DNA from 3 places in the Nonomuraea sp. NPDC048882 genome. Region 3 is predicted to be linked to each of the others. Evidence: riboswitches for the same ligand, from Rfam matches in the RefSeq annotation. Region 3 holds a riboswitch; each other region holds the start of a gene.
What was found. Region 3 has a riboswitch for cyclic di-AMP ahead of AB0C27_RS26510 (C40 family peptidase). Riboswitches for the same ligand answer to the same signal wherever they lie in the genome.
Positions count from the first base shown of each region.

Region 1: it holds a riboswitch for cyclic di-AMP, as region 3 does, so the genes downstream of both, AB0C27_RS32920 (C40 family peptidase) here and AB0C27_RS26510 (C40 family peptidase) in region 3, are expected to answer to the same signal.
Region 2: it holds a riboswitch for cyclic di-AMP, as region 3 does, so the genes downstream of both, AB0C27_RS54065 (C40 family peptidase) here and AB0C27_RS26510 (C40 family peptidase) in region 3, are expected to answer to the same signal.

Region 1 is NZ_JBEZGB010000010.1:190,390-200,339, reverse strand. Features, by position in the region: gene AB0C27_RS32935 (glycosyltransferase family 4 protein) at 1-219, opposite strand, end outside; gene AB0C27_RS32930 (M48 family metallopeptidase) at 216-1,667, opposite strand; gene AB0C27_RS32925 (hypothetical protein) at 1,679-2,578, opposite strand; gene AB0C27_RS32920 (C40 family peptidase) at 2,865-3,386, opposite strand; cyclic di-AMP (ydaO/yuaA leader) riboswitch at 3,460-3,625, opposite strand; gene AB0C27_RS32915 (C40 family peptidase) at 4,161-5,135, opposite strand; gene AB0C27_RS32910 (NYN domain-containing protein) at 5,219-6,541, opposite strand; gene AB0C27_RS32905 (phosphotransferase family protein) at 6,686-7,762, shown strand; gene AB0C27_RS32900 (response regulator transcription factor) at 7,744-8,427, opposite strand; gene AB0C27_RS32895 (histidine kinase) at 8,424-9,677, opposite strand; gene AB0C27_RS32890 (hypothetical protein) at 9,781-9,950, shown strand, end outside.
Region 2 is NZ_JBEZGB010000034.1:2,070-12,019, forward strand. Features, by position in the region: gene AB0C27_RS54040 (Lsr2 family protein) at 1,124-1,456, opposite strand; gene AB0C27_RS54045 (RDD family protein) at 1,970-2,458, opposite strand; gene AB0C27_RS54050 (RDD family protein) at 2,564-3,058, opposite strand; gene AB0C27_RS54055 (hypothetical protein) at 3,224-4,102, shown strand; gene AB0C27_RS54060 (amino-acid N-acetyltransferase) at 4,113-4,682, opposite strand; cyclic di-AMP (ydaO/yuaA leader) riboswitch at 4,963-5,112, shown strand; gene AB0C27_RS54065 (C40 family peptidase) at 5,208-6,161, shown strand; gene AB0C27_RS54070 (LuxR C-terminal-related transcriptional regulator) at 6,208-6,420, opposite strand; gene lysX (bifunctional lysylphosphatidylglycerol synthetase/lysine--tRNA ligase LysX) at 7,374-8,855, opposite strand; gene AB0C27_RS54080 (hypothetical protein) at 9,004-9,477, shown strand; gene AB0C27_RS54085 (type III pantothenate kinase) at 9,538-9,950, opposite strand, start outside.
Region 3 is NZ_JBEZGB010000007.1:343,570-353,519, forward strand. Features, by position in the region: gene AB0C27_RS26465 (hypothetical protein) at 1-221, shown strand, start outside; gene AB0C27_RS26470 (antibiotic biosynthesis monooxygenase) at 238-624, shown strand; gene AB0C27_RS26475 (HD domain-containing protein) at 697-1,293, opposite strand; gene AB0C27_RS26480 (heparinase II/III family protein) at 1,404-3,038, shown strand; gene cimA (citramalate synthase) at 3,075-4,652, opposite strand; gene AB0C27_RS26490 (thioredoxin domain-containing protein) at 4,909-5,553, opposite strand; gene AB0C27_RS26495 (Uma2 family endonuclease) at 5,761-6,300, shown strand; gene AB0C27_RS26500 (branched-chain amino acid aminotransferase) at 6,365-7,462, opposite strand; gene AB0C27_RS26505 (3-isopropylmalate dehydrogenase) at 7,753-8,799, opposite strand; cyclic di-AMP (ydaO/yuaA leader) riboswitch at 8,898-9,044, shown strand; gene AB0C27_RS26510 (C40 family peptidase) at 9,098-9,634, shown strand; gene AB0C27_RS26515 (class I SAM-dependent methyltransferase) at 9,779-9,950, shown strand, end outside.

The sequences.
Region 1 (9,950 bases), on a different contig from region 3:
CGGCGTGGGCAGCATCAGCCGCGTCGGATGCCGGACCACCTGGTACGGCTGGCGCCGGTCGAACTCCGCGCAGCCCGGCCAGGCGGGGGCGTAGACCACCGCGTCCCGCGTACGCAGCGCCAGCCCGTGCACGAACGACTGGATGCCGCCCGGCCTGGGCGGGAAGTCGTTCGTGACGAAGAGCACGCTGTGCGGCCGGCCGCTCGCGGGGTGGGTCACGGTCGCGGGACGCCGTTCAGCTCGGCCCAGGCGCGGGCCAGCGCGATGCGCTGGGGGGCGGAGGGATGGGAGGCATAGAGCACATATTCCACCGCATCCGGCGACAAGTCGGAAATATTGGTCAATGCGAGGCGTTTCTGCATGGCCACGAACGTGGCCGGGTCCCGCGTGAGGTCGAGCGCGTGGGTGTCGGCCCTGGCCTCGACGTGCCGGCTGATCAGGTTCTGGGCGGGGCCGAGGAGCACCGAGCCGAGGGTGATCAGGCCCATGAGCGCGCCGGCCGCGCGGGGGTCGGTGATCGAGGTGACGCCGGTGCGCCGCCGTACCGTGCCGAACAGCAGGAACAGCACGATCACGCCCAGCCCCGACCCGAGCGCGCCGAGAAGCGTGCCGTGCAGCACGTCGTCGTGCTTGGCGTGGCCGAGCTCATGCGCGACGACCAGCGCGACCTCGCGCTCGGGCGCCCGCAGCAGCGTGTCGTAGACGACGATGCGCCGGGTGGCGCCGAAGCCGGACACGTACGCGTTGAGCGCCGTCGTCCTGCGCGAGGCGTCGGCCACCAGCACGTCCTCGACCGGCACCCGGTCGCGCTCGGCCAGCTCAAGCAGCTCGGTGCGGAGCGGGCCCGGCCGCATCGGGGTGAAGTCGTTGAAGATCGGCTCGAACACCACCGGATAGACGAACGACGCCGCCACCGTCAGCGCGAACGCGCCCGCCGCCGCCGGGATCCACCAGCGCCTGACCCTGCGGGCCAGCGCCATCAGGGCCAGCAGCATCACGCAGAGCAGGAACGCCTCCACGCCCATGCTCTTCAGCCGGTCCCCCGCCCAGCTCGACCAGTTCTGGACCGACAGGCCGTAGTCGCGCAGGATCGTCTCGTACCAGACGCCCAGCGGCCACCTGACCAGCTCGGTGATCGCGGTGATCAGCACGACGCCGAGGATCACCCGCAGCCACCACGGGCCTTTCAGCCGCCCTGTCACCTTCGCGCCGAACGGGGTGGCGACGAGGAGGCCGGCGAAGACGAGCGTGAGGGCGAGCGAGAGGTAGGCGGGCAGGCTGGTGGCCGCGTCGAACGCGCGCGCCTTCGCGATCTGGGCGGCGGTGAAGTCGCGGGACGGGTCCGGCGGGCCGCCGATCAGCGCCTGCCACGGCGTGCTGAACACGGCCACGGCCAGGACGGCGAGGCCGAGCAGCACGAGCGTGATCGCCGCCGGCCGCCTGAGGCCGCTGTCGGAATCCGGCTCCCGCTCCCCCACAGCTCCCTCCTCCCCTCCGTCCGGCCTGTCACGCGTCTCTCCAGACCCTGGGGTGGGCCCTGGGGCGGGTTCCGGGGCGGGGGTGGTGTCGCCGGGGCCGGGTGGGTTCGTGGCGGTCACCGCCGTCGTGGTGCCGTCCGGGGGCTCGTCCTGCCTCGGTGAGTCCTCCGTGTCCTGCCGTTCGCTCATCTGGCTCCCCTTCACCCGAGCTGATCCCGCACGTACGCGCGCCACCGTGCCGTCAGTGTGGCGGCCGTGAGTCCCCGCGCGGCGAGCGCCCGGTCGGCGCCGGTCGTCCTGGCCGCGCGGTAGAGCCTCACCAGGGTCTCCTCGCCGAACCGGTCGGCGAGGAAGCGACACGCCAGCCACGCCTCCTGGTACGCACGCGCCGGCCGCGCCGGGTCCCGGCCGTCCGCCGCGAAGTCCGCGGGGCCGGGCAGCGCGTCCGGCAGGCGTCCCGCGCGTACCTCGGCGACCAGTTCGGCGGCGATGGTCGTCACGGGCAGCCCGGCGTCGCGGTAGCCCACGTAGTCGGCGAATCCTTCGTACAGCCAGATCGGGAGCCCGTCGGTGCCCGCTGTGACGTGGGTAAGCTCGTGGGCGAGTACCACGTCCTTGCCGGTGGGGGTGAGGGTGGCGAAGAGCTCGGGAACGACGATCACGCGCCCGCCGTCGGCCAGCGCGGCCAGCCCGTCGACCCGGGCCACCCGCGCCAGGCGGGCGGCGTCCCGGGCGGAGTCCGGCACGATCACCAGCGGGCGCACCGGCCGGCCGAGCACCCGGGCGACCCTGAGCCCGGCCCTGTCGGCCCTCGCCGCCAGCTCCTCCAGCCCGTCGCCACCGCTGCCGTCGCCGTCCTTGCCGCCGCCCTTGTCGTCGCCTGCAGCGCCGCGGGCGTCTTCACCGCCGCTGCCGCCACCGCTGCCGTCGCCGGGGCCCACGACCGTGGAGAGCCGTCCGCGGCGGATCACCGTGCCGCGGCCCGGCCAGAGGTCGCGCGCCTCCGGGGGAAGGATCGGGGAGTCGTGGAGCGGCGCGCCGCCGGAGGCGATGAGCAGCAGGCAGGCCACCACGGCTCGTCGGCTCACCTGCTCGGACACGAAGCCCGATCGTAGCCGGACCCGCACGGACTTCATCCCGGCCGATCCGCCGCCGCCCACGCGGGCCGGTCCACACCGCCGTTCCGGCCGCCCGGCCCCACAGGGTGACACGGACGTGCCATGGGGATCCTGAACGTGCCCTGGCGTGCCTCGCGGGTGGCCGTAGGTGCGCCGTGAGGGCCGGGGACGGGCCGGGGGCGGCCCTGGACGTGTGAGAGGCGCCTTGGACGTGCGAGAGCCCCGTCCGGATCCGGGAAGGCTTTCCGTGGATCCGGGCGGGGCTTCTTCACATGCCGGGACGGACCGCGCCGACGAATGACGACCGGCGCCAACCGCCCAGCTTGTCGATGCGCACCCGTTCGCCTGTCCGAGGCGAGTGGATCATCTTGCCCTTGCCGACGTACATGCCGACGTGGCCGAGCCCGTTGAAGAACATGAGATCACCGGGCTTCAACCGCCGCCAGGAGATCTTGTTCCTGATGCGGGCGAACTGGCTGCTCGCCACCCGCGGGAGCTTCACTCCGGCTCTCTTCCAGGCGAACTGGACGAGACCGGAGCAGTCAAACGAACCAGGTCCTGTGGCTCCGTATCGGTACGGGTCACCGATCTGGTTCTTGGCCACGGCGACGGCCTTGCGGGCCTTCGTTTGCTGCCGAGCGACCTTGGCTGCCCTTCGCTGGGCGGCCGTGACCTTCTTCGAGGTCTTGGCGGTGGTTTCCGCCTTCACCGTCGTGACGGTCGATTCGCTCGTCGTCTCCGCCTGAGCCGTTGGGGCAAGGAGGATGGAACCTCCGGCCGTCACGGTCATGGTGAGCGCTACGCCACTCAGGGCAAGGCGGGACAGACGGGGGTTATGCAGGGAGCTGGACAGGATTTCTCCTTGTGTCTTCCACGAACGCCTACCGGGTTAGCTGACGGATTCGGGCCTGGAAGTCGCCCTACGGCGCGATAAGCGCGCCGATTCACCCCTGATCCCTGGGGAAACGTGGGATCGCTGGGTCCCCGGCTCCGTGCCTCCTGGCTGCACGGATTGGGCAGGTCGAAGCCCCGATGAAATGACATGGGGATATCGGGGAACGACCGGCGGATTTCTATCTGTCGCACATCGAGAGGGGACCGATGCGGGTTCGCGGGGCCATGGCTTGTGCACCGCGACGACGCCAGAAGCTACGCCGAAAGTTCAAGGATCGGCAAAGCGTGAGCCCGGCTGTAAAGATCAGACAGAGGACTTTGTCAGGTTCGAAACCCCTGCTGGAACACCAGGTTATGTTATGGAAATGTGACCCTGCTCACACTTGAGCGGGCCCAAGATTGTCAGGTCCAAGTTGTCGCTTATGTCACAGATTTCCCGTTTAAATCACGCGTTCGGGACCTGGGAGCGCTCCCGAGGCTTGTGCCCGCCTTAAGGGAGAGTCACGGCAGATTTCCGGATATGTACGGCGGCGGCCGTAGGCATCAACACAGGCCACAAGGCATTCCAGAACGCGACTCCGTCTCACGAACGATGATCCATAGTAGGATGAGGCAGAAAAAATCCCGCCGCCGGCCGAGAGCGGCCGGACGGCGGGATCGGAAACCGGCGCTACGGACGCACGGCCCCCACCAGCGTGCTGCCGTACGACGAGAGCTTGACCACCTTGACGACGTCACCCGTCTGCGGCGCGTGCACGATCTGCCCGTTGCCCGCGTAGATGCTGACGTGCCCGAGCCCCGCGCTGAAGATGAGGTCACCGGGCTGCAGCGACTTGAGGTCCACCTTGCGGTTGGCTCCCCACGCCCACTGCTGCCACGTCGTACGGGGCAGCGAGACCCCGGCCGCCCGCCAGGCCGCCTGGGTCAGCCCCGAGCAGTCGTACGAGCTCGGCCCCGTGGCACCGAACCGGTACGGCTTGCCCACCTGTGCGAACGCGAACCGCAGCACCGCCGCCGCGCTGCCGGAGGCGGGGCCGGTGTACTTCAGGCCCACGCTGTTGGGGTTGCCCGGGTTGTAGGCCCCCAGCTTCTCCAGCAGCTTCTTCTGATCCTTGATCAGCTTGAGGATCTCCGCGCGTTCCTTCTCGACGCCGTCGCGCTCCTTGTCGGCGTCCTGCAGCGCCTTCTGCGCCTTGCCCCGCTCGACCTTCAGGCCCCGGTTCTCCCGGTCGAAGGCCGCCAGCTTCTCGGCCTTCTCCTGCGAGACCTGCCCGGCCAGGGCCAGCCCGGCGAGCATGTCCTGCGGGTTGGGCGCGCCGAAGATGCCGGGCCACGAGGTGACGTCGTTGCCGGCCTGGTAGCTGGAGACCGCCATGCCGACGACCTCGGCCCGCAGGTCCGCGACCGTGGCCAGCTTGCGCTTGTAGCTCGCGTTGAGCTCGCCGTACGTGGACTTGGCCTTCTTGTAGCGCTCGGTCGCCGTGTTGTAGCGGTCGACGACCTTGTCGGCCTTGTCGTTGAGCTTGTCGAGCTTGGCCTTCGCCTGCGCGAGCGTGGGTTTGGGGTCAGCTGTGGCCGCCCCCATGGGGATCAGCATCAGCCCGAACGCGAGACCCGTGGCCACCGGCACCCGGCCAAACCTCACTTTGTCGCCTCCCAGGGATTATATCTGGGGCGAAATAGTACAGAAGTGGCGGGTGTGGTTCGACTAAACCGCCATTTCGTAACTTAGGCGCGACCGAGCCTGCGCAGCAGCAAACCCGACGGAACGGGTCTGGCTCCCATCCGCCGGACGGACTCGGCGACCTCGCGGTCCGACGACACCACGGCGATGGCCCGGCCCGGCGGTTCGGCGCGGACGAGCTGGCGGATGAGGTCGTCGGCGATCTCCCCGGGGGCGCTGAACAGCACCCGTACGCCGCGAGGGGCCACCACCTGCACGGGGGCGTTGAGCTCGGCCCCGTCGAAGACCACGGTCACCTCGACCCTGGTCTGCGCCACCAGCCCGCCGAGCCCGGTCATGAGCCGGTTGCGCTGGTCGGCGAGGGTGAGGGTGCCGTAGCCGGTCTTGGTGACGTTGTAGCCGTCGATGATCAGGTGCACCTGGGGCAGGGCGAGCAGCTGGTCGAGCAGCTGCGGGTCGTCGTCGGCCAGGGCCCGCGCGGGGACGCCGCGCACGCCGGGGCGCTCGCCGGTGACCGCCGCGACCGAGTCGGCGGGCCGGCTGATCGTGGTGGGCAGGGCCAGCTCGCGGCGCAGCCCGGCCGAGGCGTCCTGCAGCGCGTCGAGCAGCACGCGTACGCGGGCGTCCTCGATGCTCCTGCCCTCGCGGGCGGCCCGGCGCGAGGCTTCGAGCTGTTTCTCCACGTCGGCCAGCCGCTCGCGCAGCCGGCGCAGCTCGGACTCGCCCGCGCTGCCCGCGGCGCTGGCGGCGTGCCTGGCCTCCTCGGCGGCCTGCTCCATCTCCTCGGCGCGCCGCACCGCGCCCTTCGCCCGCTCGCGGGCGTCGTGCAGCTTGCGGCGCAGGTCGGAGTTCTCGGCGCGGGCCGCCCTGATCTGCTCGCGCAGCCGGTCGGCCTCCTCCTTGGCGGCGGTCTTCTGCGTGGCCAGCTGCTCGCGCAGCCGGGCCACCACCTCCTCGCGCTCCGAGCCCTCGGCCGCGACGGCGGAGCGCTCCAGGTCGGCGCGGGCGGTCTCGATCATCTCCTCCCAGCCGGGCGGCCGGGTGAGATAGGCCGCCGCGGCCACGAGCACGGGATCGGCGGCGGGCGGCACGTTGCCCTCGGCCAGCGAGGCGACCAGCTCGGGCCAGCCTGCGGCCACCGACTCGGCGACCAGCTCGCGGAACTTCTTGTCGTTCTCCAGCTGCGCCGCGATGGGCGCGCTGCCGAGTTTGGCCCGTTTGCGGGACTCGAACTTGGCGATGCCGCGCAGGGGCGGCGGCACGGAGGCAGCGGGCATCGTCCCGAGGACCTGAGAGGCCAGATCGACCACGTTGAGCCGCACCTGCTCGGGAAGCGGGCGAGACAGGCCTTCACCCGCTGAACTCATCCCACTTGTCCCTTCGTGACATGCCCTTTCAGACAAGGGTACGGCTGTTGCGTACCTGACCGTAACGACCACTCCTATATGGACAAGCGCTTGCTAGGCGGTATACGACTGTCGAAGGGCAGATGTCCATCCGGGAGGCCCGTCGTGACGGAGCAGATGCGCACCTCCACCCGTGACCTGGAAGAACTGCGCCGGCGCGCCACCGTGTGGCTCCGGTCCAAGGTCGGCGACAGCGCCACGGTGTCCGAGATGTCCAGGCCGTCGGAGAACGGCATGTCGAGCGAGACACTGTTCTTCACCGCCACCTGGAACGGGCACGCCACACGCTGCGTGGCCAGGCTCGCACCTGCTCGGGAAGCCGTTCCCGTCTTCCCCTCGTACGACCTGGAGTCCCAATTCGCCATCATGCGCCTGGCCAGGGAAAAAGCTGGGATCCCAGCGCCGCGCACCCTATGGTTCGAGCCGGACCCAGGGCCGCTCGGCACACCGTTCATCGTCATGGAGCGGGCCGACGGCGAGGTGCCGGCGGACGTGATGCCGTACACGTTCGGCGGCTGGCTGTACGACGCCTCCGCCGAGGACCGGCGCCGGTTGCAGGACGGCAGTGTGGCCGTGCTGGCCGCGCTGCACCGGACCGCGTTCACGCCGGCCGAGCTGGCCCCGTTCGGCGCTCCCGGGCTGCGCGCGCACGTCGACGCGCAGCGCGCCTACTACGAATGGGCGCACGGCGCGTACCGCATCCCGCTGCTGGAGCGGGCGTTCGACCGGCTGGAGCGGCTCTGGCCGGACGATCCCGGCCCCGACGTGCTGCTCTGGGGGGACGCCAGGATCGGCAACCTGATGTTCCAGGACTTCACGCCGGTCGCCGTGTTCGACTGGGAGATGGCCGCCGTGGGGCCGTGCGAGCTGGACCTGTCCTGGATGATCTTCTTACACCGCTTCTTCCAGGACCTCACCGCCGGTGCCGGCCTGCCCGGCATGCCGGACTTCATGCGCGCGGAAGACGTCTGCCGCACCTATGCGAACCTGACCGGGCACGAGCCGCGCCACCTGCACTTCTACGAGCTGTACGCCGCCCTGCGCCACGGCATCGTCATGGCCAGGATCTGGCAGCGCAGGATCCACTTCGGCGAGCAGACCAGGCCGGACGACCCCGACGACATGGTGTTGCACCGGGCCACCATCGAGGAGCTGCTGGCCGGCTACGAACCCGCGTCGTAGACGAGCAGCGCCACCTGGACCCGGTTGTTGAGCTCCAGCTTGGTCAGGATCCGCGAGACGTGCGCCTTGACCGTGGGCACGCTCATGAACAGCTCACGCCCGATCTCGGCGTTGGACCTGCCCTGACCGACGGCCATGGCGACCTCGCGCTCCCGCTCGCTCAGCCGGTCGAGCAGCTTCCTGGAGCGCTGGGCGCGCTCGTCGGCGCCGCCGTCGGACACGTGGGTGATGAGCTGCCTGGTCACAGCCGGCGACAGGATCGGCTCGCCCGAGGCCACCTTCCTGATCGCCTGCACCAGGTCGCCCGGCGCGATGTCCTTCAGCAGGAACCCGGCCGCCCCCGCGCGCAGCGCCCGCAGCACCTGGGCGTCGGCGTGGAACGTGGTCAGCACCACCACCTCGGGCGGCGCGGCCCTGCGGCGCAGCGTCTCGGTGGCGGTGAGCCCATCGATGCCGGGCATGCGGATGTCCATCAGCACCACGTCGGGCCGGTGCTCGGCCACCAGGGGCGGCACCTCGGAGCCGTCACCGGCCTCCGCGACGATCTCGATGTCGGCCACGCCGCCGAGGATCATCGACAGCCCGGCGCGCACCATCGCGTCGTCGTCCACGATCAGCACCCTGACGGGCGGCGCGCCGGCCTGCTCTCCAGCGGGCGTGCTCATGTGTCGTCCTCCCGAGTCGTCTCCACCGGCCACGGCAGCCAGGCGCGTACCACGAACTCCCCCTGCGGCGTCGCGCCGTGCTCAAGCCGGCCGCCCGCGAGCTCGGCCCGCTCGGTCAGCCCGATCAGCCCGGCCCCCGCGCCCGGGATGCGGCCGGGAAAGCGCGCGGACTGGCGTGCCCACAAGGGGTTGCTCACCTCCACCGACAGCTCCTTGCCCGGCTCGCCCGTCACGGCGACGCGCACCGGCGCCCCGCCGGCGTGCTTGCGCGCGTTGGTGAGCGCCTCCTGCACGATGCGGTAGAGATTACGGCCGAGCCCCTCGGGCGCGCCGGAGACCCGCAGGTCGAGCCGGACGTCCATGCCCGCGTGGCGGCACTCCTCGACCAGCGAGGGCAGGTCGGCGAGCGTGGGCTGCGGCCGGTCGGGCACCACGTCGTCGCCGTCGGGGGCGGAGTGGCGCAGCACGCCGATCACCTCGCGCAGGTCCTGCAGCGCCAGGTGGGCGTTGGTCCTGATGGCCCCGGCCGCCCTGGCGATCTCGGCCGCGGGCGCGTCGGGCCGGAACTCCAGCGCGCCCGCGTGCAGGCTGAGCATCGAGATGCGGTGGGCCAGCACGTCATGCATCTCCCTGGCGATGCGCTCGCGCTCCAGCCGCTTGGCCTCCTCGGCGGCGCCGTCGGCGCGCTGCCTGAGCGACCAGACGAGCTGGCGCCTGGCCCTGACCACGACGCCCCAGGCGAAGATGGCCAGCACGGCCGCCACGCCGAACGCCGCCGCCCAGCCCTTCTCCACGTCGGTGGGCGGCCGCAGGGCGACGTAGGGGGCCAGGGTGAGCAGGTTGAACAGGGTGATCGGCCCCGACACCTTGAACGGCCGGTGCACCGCCACCGTGAACAGCGCCACCACCGCGGCACCGCCGGCCAGCTCCAGATAGGACGAGAGCAGGGCGCTCACCACCGCGAGCGCGACCGGCCACCTGCGCCGCAGCCACACCGACACGCACGACAGCGCGCCCGTCACCTGCTCGGCCGCCATCAGCGCGTTCGGCTGGTCCTGGGCGTCGAGCTCCACCAGGGAGTAGAAGGTCAGGGCGCAGGCGAACAGGAACATGGCGGTGTCGACGATCCAGTCACGGGTCGAGCGCCGCACCCGCTCGCCCGTGCTGCCGTCGCCGAGCAGCACCGACGGCAGCGCCCACCGGTATTCGGGGGCGCGGAGGCCGTCTTCCAGCGGTCGCGTCACGTTCATCGAGGTTACGGCCTGTCCGGGCGCGGCGACAGCGACCAAAGTCGGTGTCCGCGCAGACCTCCGGCGGACGCGGGGACGGTGCCGGCGCGATGAGACTGACGGCATGCAAGCGGCATTGACGGCAATCGGCTGGCTGCTGCTCCTCCAAGGGGCAGGCGGCCTGATCAACTCGCTGCTGGGCTGGTGGTGGTGGGCGCGCGACCTGCTCGTGGTCAACCTCCTTCCCGTGCTGCGGGGATATGAGGTGTTCGTCTCCATCGTGCTCGGCGTGCT
Region 2 (9,950 bases), on a different contig from region 3:
CGAGCGGCGCACTGAACGCACACCGGGCACCGCGCCGATGTACCACCGAGCGCCGCTTCCCACAGCACTCACCGTAATCGGATTTCCGCCATCCGGTCAGCCGGGTTACCGGAGTTCATCCCGCATCTTGAGACGGCACCCCCGCCGCCCTTGGCATTCGCCACCACTCGGCGCACTCTTCGGTTGTACGGCAAACGCAATCTCACGCACTCACGGAGTGACGACTTTGTGAGTGCTTGCCCCGAGAAGCGGCAATCTGTGAGGCGTGCTCATGCTTGTGGGTTATGCTCGCTCCGGCACATCGCTCGGCACCGGTTTTGCGCGCCTCAACCGTCCGTCACAGGGCCGGGTTTTGCCCGGCTCACCCGCCCGTCACGGGATCAGCTTTTGCGTCGCCCGCCCGCCCCCGCGGCGCCGGGTTTTGCGCCCCTCGTACGCATCCGGCGCGGGCTCGGGTTTTGCGCGTGCCCCCGCATCGCGGCCCAGGCCGGGTATTCGCTCCCGCCCCGCATCGCGGTTCGTACGGGATTTCCCGGAAGCTCGGCCATCGGCACCGGACGGGTTTTGCGGAGCTCACCCATCCGTACGCGCCGGGTAATCCGTGACTCCACGCATCCGTTGGAGCGGGGTAATCCGTACCGGAACCGATCACCGCACGGCCGGTTTCCTCCGTACGGCGGCGGCCTGGATCATGCTTTTGCGCTACAGCGCGTGAAGATCGGCGCCCGGTTAACCGACGCCATGTTTTCCCTATGGCCCGTTCCATAGCCGCATTGGCGTGAGGTGAGGGCTTTGCGCCACCTCGGGCCGACCCGGTTTGCGCCACCACGGCCGGCCCGGAGACCGGCCTCTCACCCGGCGCATCCGCCGCGCCGAATGAGGCATGACGACGGCCCCGCACGGCTTTGCGCGCGGGGCCGTCGCATTACAGCGTCTCGCCCTGTGAAACGGCGTCAGGGCGGAGCCGGCAAGACGCACGCCCTAATCGCCCACATTTGGGCGCTCAGAAGATCATCGTCCGAGACGCTCCGGTTTCCGGAACGTCCAGGAAACGATCATGCGCTTATGGCGGTCGCCGGGGTCCAAGGCGAACATCATAAGCGCATGGTCGAGAGCCGGCCCCTTAGTGAGCAGCTTCGTACTTCTCCACGACCGTGGAGGCGATGCGGCCGCGCTCGCTGACCGGCAGGCCGTGGGCCTTGGCCCACTGCCGGATCTCCGAGCTCTTCTCGCGGCTCATCGCCCGGTTGCCGCCGCGGCCACGACGACGGGTGGAGACGGCGCCCGCCCTGCGCGCATGCTGCACGAAAGGCGTGAGAGCGTCCCGCAGCTTCTTCGCGTTAAGGTCGCTGAGGTCAATCTCATAGGTGGAGCCGTCAATAGCGAAGCTGACCGTCTCATTGGCCTCGCCCCCATCGAGGTCATCGATGAGAATCTCCTGGATCTGCTTGGCCATGTACGCAATCCTTTCGCGGAGCATTGTTTCATTCGCCTGCCCAAACATATACCCGGAAAGGCGTGGAGACAATTCAGCGCTACGGGGATTCGGCTGACTAGCCGATCAGTTCTGGCTCTCGGGCTGATCCTCGCGGTTTCGACGGCCCTGGACGGCCTCGGACCGGACCAACTTCACTACGCCAAAGATGAAGGCGCCACCCACCACCACCGGGGGGATGAGCGCTGACAATACGTCTGTTAGGGCTTCCATTCGTCCTCGCCTCCACGGCCAGCGGGGTTTCGGGGGCGCAAAAAGCGCTGGGAGCGTGACCGCAGAGAGCCCCGCTCCCTCAAGACACGCAGGCTACAACCACCCGCATCCGACCATAGCGGCACACAGCTGCCCTGCGTGTCACAGGGGCGCCGACACCCGGCAACCCAGACGCCCCATAGCCTAATGCCAGTCTCTCCAGGCTCCTTACCGGATCAAGCGAAAATTTTGCGAAAAGGCATCCGCCCAGGTACGCCCGGCTCAGCGAAGATCTTTTACCACGCGCGTTCCCGCCGCCCTGTCGTGCGGACCCCGCTCCAGCGGCTTGTCGATCAGGACGAGCAACCCTACGCCGAACAGCAACATTCCGGCCAGGAGATTGACCACCGGAATGCCCATCAGCATGAGCGGGGCGGGATAGATCAGTGCTCGTTTGAGCAGTGCACGGGCCTGAAGACCCTGCGGCGCCAGGCGAATCCGCATGATCGCCTTACCGAACGTCCTGCCGTGGCGGGAATGAGCCAGCCAGTCGTAGCCGGCATATGCCAGCCCCGCCACCGCCCATGCCAACACGCCGGGCAGTCGTCCGCCGAACACGTCGGCCATCCCGACAGTTCGGAAGAACCCCCATAGCCCGATGAACAGAATGTAATAGAAGACCCCGAAGACGAGTGCTTCAATCAGCCGGGCGCCGAGGCGTTCCCACCATTCAGCGGGTGGCGCGTCCGGGCGCGGCGCGGTCCCGGCCATAACTCCCACCTCGCGTCTCGGCGTAGGGACCTCATTGTGTACGGCCCCACGCCCAAAACATAGGGGCCGGCGCGAAGCCGGCCCCTGGTTTTGCGGAGAGAAGACCTACTTGATCTTCACCACCACGGTCTTCGCGAACTTGTCCGCGAAGGTCTGCTGCAACGGCTTGTCCCACAGCTGCGAGGCGCCGTTGAGCGCCACCACGGCCCAGCCGACCAGCCAGCCGACGAACGGGACCACGTTGAGGATCCAACCGCCCCACGTCACGCCGGCGCGCTTGAGCGCCATGTCGGTGGGCAGGCCACCGGGCGGCATCATCTGCCCGATCGGGACGACCTTGATGCCCATCACCATCTTGCCGACGGTCTGGCCCTTCGACTTCAGCAGGAAGAAGTCGTAGACCACCCACAGCGCCGTCACGATCACGCTCGTCAGGATCCCCACCACCGAGGAGGTGAGGAGGCCACTGCTCGCGCCCGTCTGGGAGGAGTAGCTGGCGACGAGGAAGAGGCCGAAGATCACGCCGATGACGATGTTGATGATGTAGAGGATGACGATGTCGATGATCCTCGCCACCAACCGCTGCCACCACTCCGCCAGCGGAGCCGGCGCGCCGGGCGGCTGGACGCCGACCGGCTGGCCGTAGGCCTGCCCGTAACCGGGCTGCTGGCCGTAGCCCCCCTGCCCGTACTGCTGCTGCTGCCCGTAACCCTGCTGCTGACCGTAGGCCTGCTGCTGATCATAGCCCTGCTGGCCGTAACCGGGTTGCGACTGCTGCTGCTGCCCGTAGCCCTGCTGGCCGTAAGCCTGCTGCTGGTCGTAGCCCTGCTGGCCGTAGCCGGGCTGGGACTGCTGCTGCTGGCCGTAACCCTGCTGCTGACCGTAGTCCTGCTGGCCGTAGCCGGGCTGCGACTGCTGCTGCTGACCGTACTGGGGCTGCTGACCCGACTGAGGCTGCTGGCCGTAGCCCTGCTGCCCGTACTGAGCCTGCTGACCGTAGTCAGGCTGAGACTGCTGCTGCTGTCCGTAGCCCTGCTGCTGACCGTAGTCCTGCTGGCCATAGCCCGGCTGCGACTGCTGCTGCTGACCGTACTGCGGCTGCTGACCCGACTGAGGCTGCTGACCGTACTGCGGCTGCTGACCCGACTGAGGCTGCTGGCCGTAGCCCTGCTGCCCGTACTGAGCCTGCTGACCGTAGTCAGGCTGAGACTGCTGCTGCTGACCGTAGTCCTGCTGGCCATAGCCCTGCTGGCCGTAGCCGGGCTGGGACTGCTGCTGCTGTCCGTAGCCCTGCTGCTGACCGTACTGGGGCTGCTGGCCGTATTGCTGCTGCTGGCCGTAGCCCTGCTGGCCGTAGCCGGGCTGGGACTGCTGCTGCTGTCCGTAGCCCTGCTGCTGGCCGTACTGGGGCTGCTGCCCATAGGCGTCGTCCGCCCGGTAGCCGACCACAGTGACGTCGGGGTCGGGCTCGCCGGGGTGGCGGCCCGAGTTCTGCTGCCCGTAAGGGGTGCCGGGGGCAGAGTTTTCTCCGGAGTCGTCCTGTGGATACGGCGGCTGTCCGGTGCTCACCGTGTCACCTCGCTTCGAGTGCGCATGTGGCACGTGTCAGGACACATGCCTGTGCTGCCCAACGTATCGACATAGGTATCAACAATCACCTTTCCATCTGGTCAAGGTCCGCGTCACCCGATGTCAGATGGAGCAGCATGCGGGTGTTGCCCAGGGTGTTCGGTTTGACGTGTTCCAGGTCGAGGAACTCCGCCACGCCCTCGTCGTAGGAGGCGAGAAGTTCGGCGTACACCTCGGGTGAGACGGGGGTGCCCTGTATCGGGCGGAACCCGAGTCTCGCGAAGAAATCGACCTCAAAAGTTAGACAGAATACACGCCGCAGACCCAGATCCGTCGCCTGCTGTATCAGCGCCGAGACGATCCGATGGCCGACGCCCATGCCCCGGCACTCGGGATCCACGGCCACGGTGCGGACCTCCGCGAGGTCCTCCCACAGCACGTGGAGCGCGCCGCAGCCGACTACCTGCCCGCCCCGCTCGGCCACCCAGAACTCCTGCACGTCTTCGTACAGGGTCACTGTGGCCTTCTCCAGGAGCCGCGGGCCCGCGCCCGCGTAGGTGTCCACTAGCCTCCTGACCGTGCGCACATCCGGCGTGCGGGCACGCCGGACCACCACCGCGGTCTCGGGCATCGTCAGTTCGGCCACCTGCTCCATGGCTCTCCAGAGTACAGATGTCATTACGGCTCGGCCCTAACTGCCATGTCCCGGCCCATCCTGTTACATGACCCGGTCATATGGGCGCGTCCCTGGCGCCGACCTCGCGGCTGCGGCGGAAGCAAGGGCAAAGGGGACATAAAGTCGCTTCTGTACGAGTGACCACGAGATCACCTTGTGACCCTTCGGTTGTGAAACCTCTACAGACTCGGCAGTTCTGGTTGAGCACGAACCCGGAGTGCATTAGTGTCCTGCGACGATGTCCCCCACGTGTCACAACGTGAGGGACACGCCCAATTCCCGTGAGGGAAGCCGGGGACCCGCCGGTGACGACCCCCATCGTCACCACTGGGGTGAATCCGAATCGTTCGGTAGGGCTGCTCCGGCCCGAACCCGTCAGCTAACCCGGTAGGCGTCCATGAGAGGAGCTCGTTGGTGAAGCGCACGCACGACGGTGGGGGGAAGACGGCGGGCAAGCACGCCCGCCCTCCGGAACGACCTCGGCGGCCACACCGCTTCGGTGTGGTGAGTCTCACGATCGCCGCGGTCCTCCTCGCGATCCCCGTCGCCTCGGCGTCCGCCGATCCCAAGCCCTCGCTCAAGGAGCTGGCCAAGCGGGTCGAGAAGATGCACACCGAGATCGAGACGCTGAGCGAGCAGTACAACGGCCAGCGGGAGAAGCTCAAGACCGCCAAGAAGGCCGCAGAGGCCGCGAAGAAGACCCTGGCCACCAGTGAGGCCGATCTCGCCGCCAAGCGGGCCAAGGCCGCCATGCTCGCCGAGAACGCCTACATCACGGGCGGCCTGGGCCGGGTGCTGGCGTTCACCACCTCCAAGGACCCCGACACCTTCCTCGACCGCGCCGCCACCACGTACGTGCTGGAGCAGCAGCAGGGCGAGGCGGTCAACCAGGTCACCAAGGCCAGGGCGGCCGCCGAGCGGGCCAGGGCCGGCGCCAAGGCGCGCATCGACGAGGTCGAGCAGCTCGTCAACGAGCTGGGCGGCAAGCGCGACAAGATCACCAAGCTGGTCACCAAGGTCGAGAGCAACCTGTTCAGCCGGGCGCTGGGCGAGGCCGGGCGGCCCGGCACCCGCGCGACCCGCGTCGACCTGCCGATCGTCGGCGCCGGCAAGGCCGCCCAGGCCGCGCGCTGGGCGCTCACACAGCAGCTCAAGCCGTACGTCTGGGGCGCCGAGGGGCCGAGCTCCTTCGACTGCTCCGGTCTGGTCATGGCCGCCTACCAGAGGGTGGGCATCTCACTGCCCCACTACACCGGCAGCCAGTGGACGGCGGGCCGGCACATCCCGCGCGAGCAGATGCGGCCGGGCGACCTGGTGTTCTTCTACAGCGACCTGCACCACGTCGGCATCTATCTCGGCGGCGGCATGATGGTGCACGCGCCGCGGACCGGTGACGTGGTGCGCATCGCCTCGATCGCCAACCGGCCGTTCGCCGGCGCCGTACGCATCGCCGACTGAGCCCCTGCCCACGGCTCGCCGGCGCTGTCGCCAGACGTGCCCGCCGCTAGATCAGCTGGCGGCGGGCCGCCCAGGCCACGGCCTCGATCGCCGTGGCCACGCCGATGCGGTCGCAGATGCCGCGCAATCGCCGACGTACGGTACGACCGCTGATGTCCAGACGTCTTCCCACCCGGTCAACCGTGACTCCCTTGGCCAGCTCCGACAGCAACGCAAGATCGGCATGACTCAGCTCGACGCCTTCAGTGAGCACATCCATCGGGAGCCCTCCCCCCCAACAGCTGAACTTGGGCCTCTCAAGTGGGCCGAAGTCGCTCCTCGCAGACGTTAAACGCATCCTGGAAAGGTCGTCAAGCATGACAATCCGAGCTCTTGACGAGCGCTATTGACATGATCCGATATATATGACGCACTCGCGATATGTCGCTAATGATCGTCGGGCGATACGCGAAGTCATCGAGCCTTCCGCGCAGGCCGGATCCGCAATGACGAACGCGGTGGACGTGCTGGGTTTTGATCCATTCGACGGCGAATTTCTGCGTGATCCTTATCCCCGTCATCGCGGTCTTCGCGCCTGGACCGCTTTGTTCCGCACGCGCGTCTGATCACTCGCAGCCACCACGCACGTCCTCCGCACCCTGCCGCTCCGCGATCCGCGCTGCGGTCGCGGCACCGCGCCCATGGCCGGCACAGGCCCAGGTCAGCAGGCCGGGCCGCTCGTACGGACGGACCGGCAGGAGCGCACCTGGCCACGCGCCCTGGCGATCAGGGCGTCACTTTCCGCAGGTGCCGGCGTCCGAGCCCGCGCCTGGAGGTGATCACCGGCGACCTGCTCGCCGCTCCGCCCGGCGAGCCCGCTCTCGGGTCCGCTCCGGCGTGGCCACTTCCGGACACGACGATCAGCGAACCGCTCGGAGCGCCTGCGGAGGATCACGAACGGAGCCGCGGCCGTAGTGAGATCCTGGCGCGCGCCTTGACCCGATGCTTACAGCGGCGCTCGGGCCGGGAACCGGGCGGGCCGGAAGGGAGTTTCACGACTACGCCGTGAGGAGAGTGCGGGAGCTGAGAGCCCGAGTCGGCCTCATCGGCGACGGCTGAGGCCAGGCGCACCCCGGCGCACCGGGGCGGGACCGGTGCGCACCCGGGCGGGGCCGGTTCGATCCCGGGCAAGGCCCGGCGCGGCCCGACGGGGCCGCGCCGGGTGACCGTGACTCAGTGGGTGGGCTTGACCAGCGGGAACAGGATCGTCTCGCGAATGTTCCTGCCGGTGAACGCCATGATCATCCGGTCGATGCCGGCGCCCATGCCCCCTGTGGGCGGCATGGCGTATTCGAGCGCCTGCAAGAAGTCCTCGTCGACCTGCATGGCCTCGGGGTCGCCCCCGGCCGCCAGCAGCGACTGCTCCACCAGCCGGCGCCGCTGCTCGATCGGGTCGTTGAGCTCGGAGTAGGCGGTGCCCAGCTCGGTGCCGAAGCCGATCAGGTCCCACTTCTCGGTCAGCAGCGGGTCGTCGCGGTGGTTGCGGGCCAGCGGGGACGTCTCCAGCGGATAGTCCATCACGAACGTGGGCTGGACCAGCGTGTGCTCGACCAGCGCCTCGAACAGCTCCTGCACGATCTTGCCCGAGCCCCACTTCGGGTCCCAGTGGATCTCGCGCCGGTCGGCCAGCTTGCGCAGCTCCTCCAGGGTGGTGGAGGTGGTGATCTCCTCGCCCACGGCCTGCGACACCGCGCCGTAGAGGGTGATGCGCGGCCACTCGGGCAGGCCGAGGTCGATCTCCTTGCCGTCGTGGACGACCACCGTGGTGTCCAGGGCGGCCACCACGGCCTTCTGGTACATCCGCTGGGTGAGGTCGGCCATGTCGTTGTAGTCGAGGTAGGTGCCGTACGCCTCGATCATGGTGAACTCGGGGTTGTGCGTCGAGTCGGCGCCTTCGTTGCGGAAGTTGCGGTTGATCTCGAAGACCTTCTCGATGCCGCCCACCACGAGCCGCTTGAGGTAGAGCTCGATCGCGATGCGAAGGTAGAGCTCCATGTCGTAGGCGTTGATGTGGGTCTTGAACGGCCGGGCCGTCGCGCCGCCGTGGATCGGCTGCAGCATCGGCGTCTCGACCTCCAGATAGCCCTCTTCGTGCCAGAAGTCGCGCACCGCGCGCACCGTGGCGCTGCGTACCCGCGCCATCGTCCTGGCCTCGTCGTTGACGATGAGGTCGACGTAGCGCTGACGCACCCGCGCCTCGGGGTCGGTGAGGCCGACGTGCTTCTCCGGCAGCGGGCGCAGGCACTTGGAGGTGATCTGCCAGCTCTCGGCCAGGATCGACAGCTCGCCCCTGCGCGAGGTGATGACCTCGCCGCTGACGCCCACGTGGTCGCCCAGGTCGACGTCACGCTTCCAGGCGGCCAGGGACTCCTCGCCGACCTTGTCGAGCGAGATCATCACCTGGAGGTCGGCGCTGCCGTCGCGAAGCGTGGCGAAGCAGAGCTTGCCGCCCACACGGTTGAGCATGACGCGCCCCGCGACGGCGACCCGGTCGCCGGTCGCGGTGTCGGGCTCAAGGCCCTCGTATTTCTCCCTGACCTCGGCGTTGGTCGCCGTACGTGGGAAGTTCACCGGGTAAGGATCGACGCCCTCGCTGCGAAGGCGGTCGAGCTTCTCCCTCCGGATGCGCATCTGCTCGGGAAGTTCGTCGCTCACAACATCAAAGGGTAGGGGATATGGCGAACTGCAAGGGCTCGTCGGTCTGCTGCAGACTTTCTGCAAGGCCCCGCGCCTATCAATGTCTCACGAGCTCGAAGGGGGGTGCCGGCAAAGAGCCGGCCCGAGGGGAGCTCAAGGAGACGAGATGTTCAAGAAGATCGCGACCGGCCTCGCCGCCGTCGCCGCGACCAGCGCTCTGGCCCTGGCGCTTCCCGCCGCCGCCTACGCGAGCACGCCCGACGACCACTCCGAGTACTGGGGCCCCGTCTACGCCAAGCACTTCAAGGCCAAGGCGCAGGGCTGGGTGGGCGTCGACTGGGACCACGACGGCGAGTCCAACGAGGTCACGGTCAGAGGCCGGCTTTGGGACCTGGACAACCGCACCTACCGCGCCGGCGGCAAGTGCGCGTTCGTGAAGTTCGAGGCCAGCGACTTCGACCACGACTGGTCGCCGGTCTACTACAAGAAGTACTGCGGCTACCCGGGCTCGAAGTGGTTCCAGTTCCAGGAGCACGACGTCTTCAGCCTGCGGGCGAAGGTCTGCCAGATCGGCCCCCACAGCAACTTCCCCGTCAAGTGCGGCCACTGGCAGTACATCTACACCGCCGAGAGCGAGTGACGGGTGAAAGCGCGAGCGGCCCCCCACCCGAGCGGGGGGCCGCTCGTCGTGTGCCGGAGCTCAGGCGGTGTTGCGATGGTAGACGAGCCGCAGCCCGATGAGGGTCAGCCACGGCTCGTGCACGTCGATCGAACGTGACTCGCCCACGACCAGCGCCGCGTGCCCGCCGGTGGCGACGACCGTCACCTCGTCGGGGTCGTCGGCCAGTTCGGCCGTCATGCGCTCGACGATGCCGTCCACCTGGCCGGCGAAGCCGTAGATGATCCCGGCCTGCAGCGCCTCGACCGTGTTCTTGGCGATCACCGAGCGCGGCCTGACCAGCTCGACCTTGTGCAGTTGGGCTCCGGCGGCGGCCAGGGCGTCCACCGAGATCTCGATGCCGGGGGCGGTGACCGCGCCGACGTATTCGCCCTTGGCGGAGACGGCGTCGAACGAGGTCGCGGTGCCGAAGTCGACGATGACGCAGGGGCCGC
Region 3 (9,950 bases):
CCGTCCTGAGCGCCGACGCGAACGTACGGTGCCCGCGCGGCCATCCCGAGGTACGCCTGCGCCTGGTCGCCGACGAGTCGGTGCCCATGGGCGAGCTGACGGAGCATCTGACCACGGTGGCGCTGCCGCACATGCGGGAGGCGCTGGACCGGGATCAGGTGCCGGCGCTGGCCCGCGTTAGCCTGGAGCCCGCACCTTCGCCGCACCGGATCGTGCGCTGACGAGAGGGGTTCTCTGTTGTCCGTAGTGAAGATCAACGTGCTGACCGTGCCCGCCGAGATGCGCGCGGAGCTGGAGAAGCGCTTCGCCAGCCGCGCGGGGATGGTGGAGTCGGCGGACGGGTTCGAGTGGTTCGAGCTGCTGCGGCCGGTCGAGGGCACCGAGCGCTACCTCGTCTACACGCGCTGGCGCAGCGAGGAGGACTTCCAGAAGTGGCAGCAGGGCGAGGCGTTCCGGCGCGGTCACGCCCAGGCGGCCCAGGCGGCCGAGGCGTCAGGAAACCAGGGGCCCGGAAACCAGGGACAGGGTCATGGCCACGGGCATGGTCACGGTCAGGGGCCGGCGGCGTCGGGCTCGGAGCTGTGGAGCTTCGAGGTCGCCGAGAGCACCGGCCCCAAGGCGTAGCCGCTCAGTCGTCGAGCGGGCCCGCGCCGGAGGATCCGTTCATCGGCCGGGCAGGCCGCGCGGAACCCACGTTCAGCCGTCGAGCGGGTTGCGCAGGATGCGGTCCACGATGCCGTCGCGCACGAACCCGGCCGCGAAGCTGGCCGGCTTGCGCGCGCCCTGATCGGCCACGCACACGCTGAACTCCTTGGCGATCTCCAGCCGCGGGTAGCGTTCGAGCACCTCCCGCCGCACCTCGGCGGGGATCTCGTCGGTGCGGCGGCCCGAGATGTCCATGCCGGTGGACAGTTCGAGCAGGTGCCCCTCGGGGTCCTCCGCAACGGGCACCTCGGCCCACATGTGCTTGACGATCACCTCGTACGCGCGTGACCTGCGCTCGGGCGACCAGCCGGCCCCGGCGCAGAAGGCCCAGGCCACGTGCCCGCCGGCCTCCTCGTACGGCACGGCGTTGCTGTCGAACTCCGGCACCAGCCCGATGTCGTGCAGCATGGACGAGACGTAGAGCAGCTCGGCGTCGAACGCGATGCCCTGATCCTGCGCGTACGCCGCCGCCCACAGGTAGGCCCGGATCGAATGGTTGAGCAGCGATGGCGTGTGGTAGCCGGTGGCCACTTCGAGCGCGCCACGGCAGGCGGGCGTGTCGGGGATCACCAGGTCGTCGAATCTCACAGGTACCAGCATGCATCGGGCGGCTAACGAATCGGGCACTCGACTTGACCTCTTGATCAAAATTCCGAAAGCATGTCCCGCCCTCATCGTTTTGTCCGGAAGGAACTGGCGTGCGCCGGCTCGCGATCCCCCTCGCCCTCATGCTCTCGGTCGGAGCTCTGGGCACCCCGGCTCAGGCCACCGACAAGGTGACCCGCACCGCCGAGTGCCAGGGCGACTGGCTGCCCGGCACGCCGACGGCGAACGATGTCATGAAGGGCGAGATCTCGCTGGTGGGGCTGCCCGCGTACAAGCTGGGCAAGGACATCAAGTGGGCCGCGAGCCCGTTCAGGAACCGGTCGTGGGAGTTCGTGTTCCAGTCGCTGCGCTGGATGGGCACGCTCGTCGTCGAGTACGAGAACACCGGCGAGCGCCAATACCTCGACCGCGCCACCGACATCGCCAAGGACTGGGTGGCGAGCAACAAGTACGGCGCCAAGGGCACCCCGTCGTACGTCTGGAAGGACCACCCGGTCTCGCTGCGCACGCAGCCGCTGCTCTGCCTGAGCAGGCACGTGAACGCGGGCTGGCTGAAGGAGAGCCTGGCCACGCACGCGAAGCTCCTGTCGAACCCGAGGCTCTACAAGAAGGGCCACAACCACGGCATCGACCAGGACATCGCGCTCATGGGCATCGGCTGCAGGTACGGCAGGAAGGACTGGGCGAACCTGGCCTCGCGCCGCCTCACGGGCACGGTCAAGCTGGACGTGGACGCGCAGGGCGCGCTGATGGAGCAGGCGCCCCGCTACGCCGTCTACGTCTACGGCCGGCTCCAGGTCGCCATGACGAACATGAAGGCGTGCGGCCGCAAGGTGCCCGGTGAGATCGCCAGGCGGGCGGAGGCGCTGAAGGACTTCATCGCCCACTCGACCATGCCGAACGGCTACATGGTGCCCATCGGCGACGGCAGCGCCGAGACCGAGCCGAAGATGGAGACGGGCACGCCGAAGCAGAAGGTCAGGACCTACCGGGCCGGATACGTGTTCGGCCGGACCAAGTGGGGCGAGCCGGACTCGGCGTACTACTCGATCAGGTACGGCCCCGGGATGAAGTTCCACGGCCACGAGGACCACCTGGGCGTGACGTACTACGCGCAGGGGCGCGACATCCTGATGGACGGCGGGTTCCACTCCTACGAGAAGAGCTCCTACCGCTACTGGACGCTCTCGCCCGAGGCGCACAACGTGCCGACCGTCGTGGGGGCGAAGTTCCGGCCGCGCACGGCCAGCAAGCTGATCAAGTCGTCGTACGGGGACGACCGGCAGGCGTTCAAGCTCACCGACCGGGCGTACGGGGTGAGCCGCACCCGTTCGGTGCTGGTCAACCATGGCGAGGACCTGATGGCGGTGCTGGACACCGCCTCCGGCGGCAAGAAGGTCAGCAGCATCTGGCGCTTCGCCCCGTCGTTCAAGGTCGTCTCGAACGGCGGCGGCAAGGTCGTCCTGGCCGACGGGAAGTTCAAGGTCACGCTGCTGCAGTACTCGGCGTCGTGCGGCAGGACCGGCGGGCAGAAGGTGCAGCGGGGCGGCAAGCTGGGCTGGGTGTCGCCGACGTATCTGTCCAAGCAGCCGGCCAGCGTGGTGAAGTCCCCGGCGGCGAAGTCGCTGCTGACGATCATCGTGCCGGGGACGGACTCGCCCAAGGTGTCCTGCTCGGGCGGCAAGGTCAAGGTGGACGGCGTCTCCTTCTCCACCAAGCTGCTCTGACGAGCGGTGACCGGCCGCCGCCTACGTGAAGGTCGCCTACGTGAGGTCGCGGCCGGCGCGCAGCAGGCCGTAGGTGACGGCCTGCTCCAGGGCCTGCCAGGAGGCGTCGATGATGTTCTCGGCGACGCCGACCGTGGCCCATTCGCTCTTGTCGTCGCTGGAGGTGATGAGCACCCGGGTGACGGCGTCCGTGCCGTGGGTGCCCTCCAGTATGCGGACCTTGTAGTCGACCAGCTCCAGCTTGGCCAGCTCGGGGTAGAGCTGCTCAAGCGCCTGGCGTACGGCCTTGTCGAGGGCGTTGACGGGGCCGTTGCCCTCGCCGGTGGCGACGATGCGCTCGCCCTTGGCATGCAGCTTGACCGTGGCCTCGCTGACCAGCTCGCCGCCCTTGGTGCGCTCGACGATGACCCGCCAGGACTCGACGTCGAAGTGGCGCTTGCGCTCGCCCTGGACGGTGTCGCGCAGCAGCAGCTCGAACGAGGCGTCGGCGGCCTCGAACGTGAAGCCCTTGGCCTCCAGGTCCTTGACCCGCTCGACCAGTGACTTGGTGTGCTCGGGGGTCAGCTCGTAGCCCAGCTCGCGGCCCTTGAGCTCGACCGAGGCCCGCCCGGCCATGTCGGAGACGAGCATGCGCATGTCGTTGCCCACCTGCGCCGGATCGATGTGCTGGTAGAGGTTGGGGTCGACCTTGATGGCGCTGGCGTGCAGCCCGGCCTTGTGGGCGAAGGCGGAGGTGCCGACGTAGGGGGCGTGGGAGTTGGGGGTGACGTTGGTCAGCTCGGTGATCGCGTGGGCGATGCGGGTCATGTCGGCGAGCGACTCTTCGGGTACGAGGTCGTACCCCCGCTTGAGCTGCAGGTTGGCCACGACCGTGAAGAGGTTGGCGTTGCCCGAGCGCTCGCCGTAGCCGTTGGCGCACCCCTGCACGTGGGTGGCTCCGGCCCTGACGGCGGCCAGGGTGTTGGCCACGGCGCAGCCGGTGTCGTCGTGGCAGTGGATGCCGACGCGGGCGCCGGCGCGGACGGCGTCCTGGACGATCTCGGCCAGCTCGTCGGGGAGCATGCCGCCGTTGGTGTCGCACAGGGCTATGACGTCGGCCCCCGCCTCGGCGGCGGTGCGCAGGACCTCCAGCGCGTAGGCTGGATTGGACTTGTAGCCGTCGAAGAAGTGCTCGGCGTCGAGGAAGACTCGCTGTCCCTCCGCACGAAGGTGAGAGACCGTGTCGCGGATCATCGCGAGGTTCTCCTGGAGAGTCGTGCGGAGGGCCAGCTCCACGTGCCGGTCGTGACTCTTGGCGACAAGGGTCACGACCGGCGCGCCGGATTCGCGCAACGCGGCAACCAGAGGGTCGTCGGCTGCCTTCATACCTGCCCGGCGGGTCGCGCCGAACGCGGCGAGTTGCGCGTGCTTCAGGTCGAGCTCTGTTTGAGCGCGCCTGAAGAACTCTGTGTCCTTGGGGTTGGCGCCCGGCCAGCCCCCTTCGATGAAGCCGACGCCCAGGCCGTCCAGATGCCGCGCCACGGCGAGCTTGTCGGCGACCGTGAGGGTGAGCCCCTCCTGCTGTGCGCCGTCTCGCAGTGTCGTGTCGTATACGTGGAAGCGGTCGTCGGCCATGAGGTGTCTCTTCTCTGCGGAAGCTTCGGAGTCTTCGGGAAAACAAAAAGACCCCTCACGGACGTGAGAGGTCTGCGCGCCGGCGGTGTCCTTCGTCAGCCGGCGCGCCTGCCGATAATGAGCAGACCGTAGAACATGGTGCCGTCCAGTCTGCCACATGGATTCACCATCTGGCACACCGGTCTCACCCCATGGACACTGCCGGTGCGCACGGGCGTGTTATTCCAGGTCACCTCAGGTCCGGGCACAAGCCTGGTCACACCTGGACGCCGATGCCTCCGGTGATGAGCTTCTCCAGAGCGGCCGGGTCGAACGCCTCGTTGCCCAGCAACTGGCCGTCGAGGACCACGGTCGGCGTGCCCTCCAGCGGGATCTTGGCCGTCTCCGCCACGTGCACCTCGGCGTACGACTGCGACGTCACGCACGAGTCCACCGACGCGCCCGCCTTCCGCGCGGCCGCGGCCAGGTCGGCTACGGCGAACCCGGACGCCTGGCCGTGCGGCGCGGGCTGCATGGCGTAGAGCGCGTCCCTGAAGGCCAGCCAGTTCGGCTCGGGCACGCAGCGGGCGGCCGCGGCGGCGCGGATGGAGTTGGAGCGCATGGGCTCGTCACGGAAGATCGTCACGGTGTGGAAGACGACCTTCACCTTCCCCTCCCTGGCCAGCCGCTGAATCGTCGTGTCTACTTTGGCGTGCATGTCCTTGCAGACGGGACAGTCGAAGTCCTCGTACACGTCGAGCACGGGGGCCTTGCTCCCCAGGTCGGCCAGGACCATCGAGCCGTCCGCCTGCCTGGTCAGGGTCACGCCGTCGGACGACTCGCCCGGCTCGGAGAACGCCAGCACCCCGAGCACGGCGATCGCCAGTCCCGCCACCGCGACCGCCAACAACCGCTTCATCATCAGCCCACTCTCACCTCGTCGATCGCGCGAACCCTACCGGAAGCGGAAACAACGCCCGCATAAGGCATGCCCGCCCGGCGGGATCGTGCGGGACCTTTGCCGGGCCCATACCTGTCCGACATCGGCGGGCGACGATCACACCCTGTTGTCACACACCCGTCCGGCCGTACGCTCGATCACCCCCGACGCAGGTGAAGGACGGAAGGCATGGCCGGGCCACTCGAAGAGCGATTTCGCAGCGTGCGCGATCTGCTTCCTGAATATCGGGTGGAGACGGCGCGCGGCCGGATCGTGGTGAACGAATCCGGGACATGGCAGCACAATACGCTCGTCTTCCAGATGGTGTGCCGGCTGATCGGCCCGGCGGTCGAGCGGGGCTGGGAGATCTGGCCGAACATCACCGTCTATCTGGGCAGGAACGCCGACCGCTACGTGCCCGACCTGGCCGTGGTGCCCCGCCGCCCGCGCATGCGAATGGAACACGCGGTGTACGGGGACGCGACCGTGCTGCTCGTCGACATCGTCACCGCCGGCAGCGTCTACGAGGATTATCACGTCAAGCCGGGCGAATACGCGCAGGGCGGGGTGCCGCTTTATCTGCTGGTCGATCCGCTGCAGTGCACGGTGAAACTCTTCGGCCGGCCTGAGGGCGGGAAATACGGGACGGAAATTCTGGTGGCGGGCGCCGAACCGCTCATTCTTCCGGCGCCCTGGGAATTCGCCGTGGAAACCGGGGAACTCTGGTGACCGGATTCCCCGGGGCGCGTCGGCCCCGGGGGCCCGGGGCCGCGTGGTCCCGGGGAGTTCCAGATCAGACGATCTTGTGGATCCAGTTGTGGGCGTCGGGGCGGGCGCCGTACTGGATGCCCACCAGCTCCTCGCGCACCCGCATGGTCACCGGGCCGGGCGTGCCGTCGGCGATGGTCCAGGAGCGGTCGGCGCCCTTGACCGTGCCCACCGGCGTGACCACAGCGGCCGTGCCGCACGCGAACACCTCCGTGAGCTCGCCCGACGCGCACGCGGCCTGCCACTCGTCCACGGTGATGAGCCGCTCCTCGGTCTCCAGCCCGAGGTCCCCGGCCAGCTCCAGGATCGAGTCCCTGGTGATGCCGGGCAGCAGGGTGCCGGTGAGCGCGGGGGTGACGAGCTTGCCACCGAAGACGAAGAACAGGTTCATCCCGCCCATCTCCTCCACGTAGCGGTGCTCGTGGGCGTCCAGCCAGACCACCTGGTCACAGCCGTTCTCCACCGCCTGCCGCTGTGCGACGAAGGCCGCGGCGTAGTTGCCGCCGCACTTGGCGAAGCCGGTGCCGCCGGGGGCGGCCCTGGTGTACTCGGTGGACAGCCAGACGGAGACGGGCTTGAGGCCGCCGGTGAAGTACGAAGCCGCCGGCGAGGCGATGACCATGTACTTGTAGGTCTTCGACGGGTAGTTGACGCCCAGCCCCGCCTGCGTGGCGATCATGAAGGGGCGCAGGTAGAGGCTGTGGCCCTCGGTGGTGGGCACCCACTCCTTGTCGGTCTGGACGAGGAGCTCCAGCGAGTCGACGAAGGTCTCCTCGGGCAGTTCCGGCATGGCCATGCGCGCGGCCGAGCGGTTGAAGCGGGCGGCGTTCGCGTAGGGGCGGAAGGTCACGATCGACCCGCTGAGCTGGCGATACGCCTTGAGGCCCTCGAACAGCTCCTGCGCGTAGTGGAAGACCGAGGTGGCGGGGTCGAGCTGCAGCGGCCCGTACGGCAGCAGCCGGGCGTCGTGCCAGCCCTGGCCCTCGGTGTAGTCGATCGAGATCATGTGATCCGTGAAGGTCTGCCCGAAACCGGGGTCCGCCAGTACCTGCTCCCGCTCGGCCGCGGTGCGAGCGTGGTCGGATAGCTGCACGTCGAAGCTGAGCTTCTGAGCGATGGTCATGACGGCGGTCCTTCTCTCTGCGGTCTACCGAAAATCTACCGAAATCTACCGAAAGTTACCGGATCTGCGGGATCTGCCCGCCGGCTGCGGGCCCGCTGCGATGAGCGGCCATGCCCGTAAGGGCAGTCCGTACTTCCTATTGTCTCGCCATATGGGATAGCAAGGGGCCAAAGGGGTGGTTAGTCCTTTTGGCCGCTGGATTCGCCTGCGCGGTCGCCGGAACCCGCACACGAAAAAGCGCCCGGCAGCCCTCCTCGGACCGCCAGGCGCTTGATCGGGGCTAGGCGGTCCTAGCCGGATACTCGCGCGGTGATGTCGTCGCCGATCTCGTGGGTGGTGCGACCGGCCCAGCCGGCCAGGCGCTCGACGATGTCGTCGGCGACCGCCTGCTCGACCTTGGCCGCCTCGGCGCGCAGGCCGAGATGGTCGAGGAGCATGGCGACGGACAGGATGGTCGCGGTGGGGTCGGCCTTGCCCTGGCCGGCGATGTCGGGCGCGCTGCCGTGGACCGGCTCGAACATGCTGGGCGCGGTCCGCTCGGGGTTGATGTTGCCGCTGGCCGCCAGGCCGATGCCGCCGGCGATGGCCGCGCCGAGGTCGGTGATGATGTCGCCGAACAGGTTGTCGGTGACGATCACGTCGAAGCGCTCGGGCTGGGTGACGAAGAACATCGAGGCCGCGTCGATGTGGCTGTAGTCGGTGGTGACCTCGGGGTATTCCTCGGCCACGCGGTTGACCGTGCGCTGCCACAGGTCTCCGGCGTAGGACAGCACATTCGTCTTGTGGACGAGCGTGAGCTTCTTGCGCGGCCGCGACTTGGCCTGCTCGAACGCGTAACGCACCACGCGCTCGACGCCGTGGGCGGTGTTGAGCGACTCCTGGGTGGCGATCTCGTGGGGCGTGCCCCGCCGCATGGCCCCGCCGGTGCCGGCATAGAGGCCCTCGGTGCCCTCGCGGACGACGATCATGTCGATGTCCTCGGTGGGCGTGTCGGCCAGCGGCGTCTCCACGCCGGGGAACAGCTTGACCGGTCGCAGGTTGACGTAGTGGTCGAAGGTGAACCGCAGGCGCAGCAGCAGGTCGCGCTCCAGGATGCCGGGCGGCACGCTGGGGTCGCCGATGGCGCCGAGCAGGATCGCGTCGAAGCCGCGCAGCTCCTCCAGCACCGAGTCGGGCAGCGTCTCGCCCGTGCGGTGGTAGCGTGCGGCCCCCAGCTCGTAGTGGGTGGGCTCGATCTTCGTACCCACGGCCTCCAGGACCTTGAGTCCTTCGGCGACGACCTCGGTGCCGATGCCATCCCCGGGGATGACGGCCAAGCGGATGTTACGCGACTCCATGGGCTGTACCTTACCGGCTCGTCTCGTCTGACGAACACACCATCTCAAGGTCCGGACGTCCGATTTGGGGGGTTTACGACCTCTTGACCCATTCGCTAAAGTCCATCGGGCCTAATCCACACAACCGCTGTGTGGAGCCGGGGACCCATTTCTCCCCCAGGGGCGAATCGGCGCCCAGCGCGCCGTAGGGCTGTCTTCCAGGCCCGAGCCCGTCAGCTAACCCGGCCGGCCCCATGGAAGGACAAGTGCTCTGTCTCGCATCGCCATCGTCCTGGCGGCCGCGGCCGCCGGACTCACCTTGGCCACCCCAGCAGCCCAGGCAGCCACCCCCGACGACGACACCACCACCCTGACCGGCGCCGAGATCAGGCGCATCCAGGAGAAGCAACTCCCCGTTCCCGCCTGGAAGATCGCCATCAGATACGCCATGGACAAACGCGGCACCCCGTACGTCTGGGGCGGAGCGAGCAGGCAGGGCTACGACTGCTCGGGGCTGATGCTCCGGGCCTACGAGGCGGCCGGGATCGAACTCCCGCGCACCGCCGCGCAACAGTTCGGCGCGTTCTCCAGGAAGATCTCCTGGGACCACCTCAAGCCCGGTGACCTGGTCTTCTTCAGCGGGCTCGGTCACGTGGGCATGATCTCCAAACCCGGCTACATGGTCCACTCGCCGCACACGGGCGACGTGGTGAAGGAGGAGAAGTTCTCCGACTGGCGCAGGCAGGCGTTCGTCGGAGCGGTCCGGCCGGATCGCGCGGGCGTACGCGAGTGGAAGCAGGTGCTCGAACACCGCGAGGAGACCGGCCCCACCCCGCTCACCGCCTCCGTGGAGTGAGCCGCACGAGATAGACGGCGAGTGGGCGGCGGCCGCGCGGGGCCGCCGCCCACCCGCACCCGCCCGGCGCGCGGCCGCAGAGAGCGCGGAGCCGCCGTCCGCCCCACCCGCCGTGCGCCGCGCGCGCGGACGTAGCGTGAAGGCATGTCACCCGAGAAGGTGCACCTGACGGAGGAGAAGGCCACCCTCCTCGCCACGCTCTACGGCAGGGCGCTCGACGCCCGATCCCCCCGCCCGATCCTCGGCGACCGCATGGCCGCGGAGACGCTCGACCGGATCGAGCACGGTTTCGGCAGAATGGGCATGACCCCGGGCA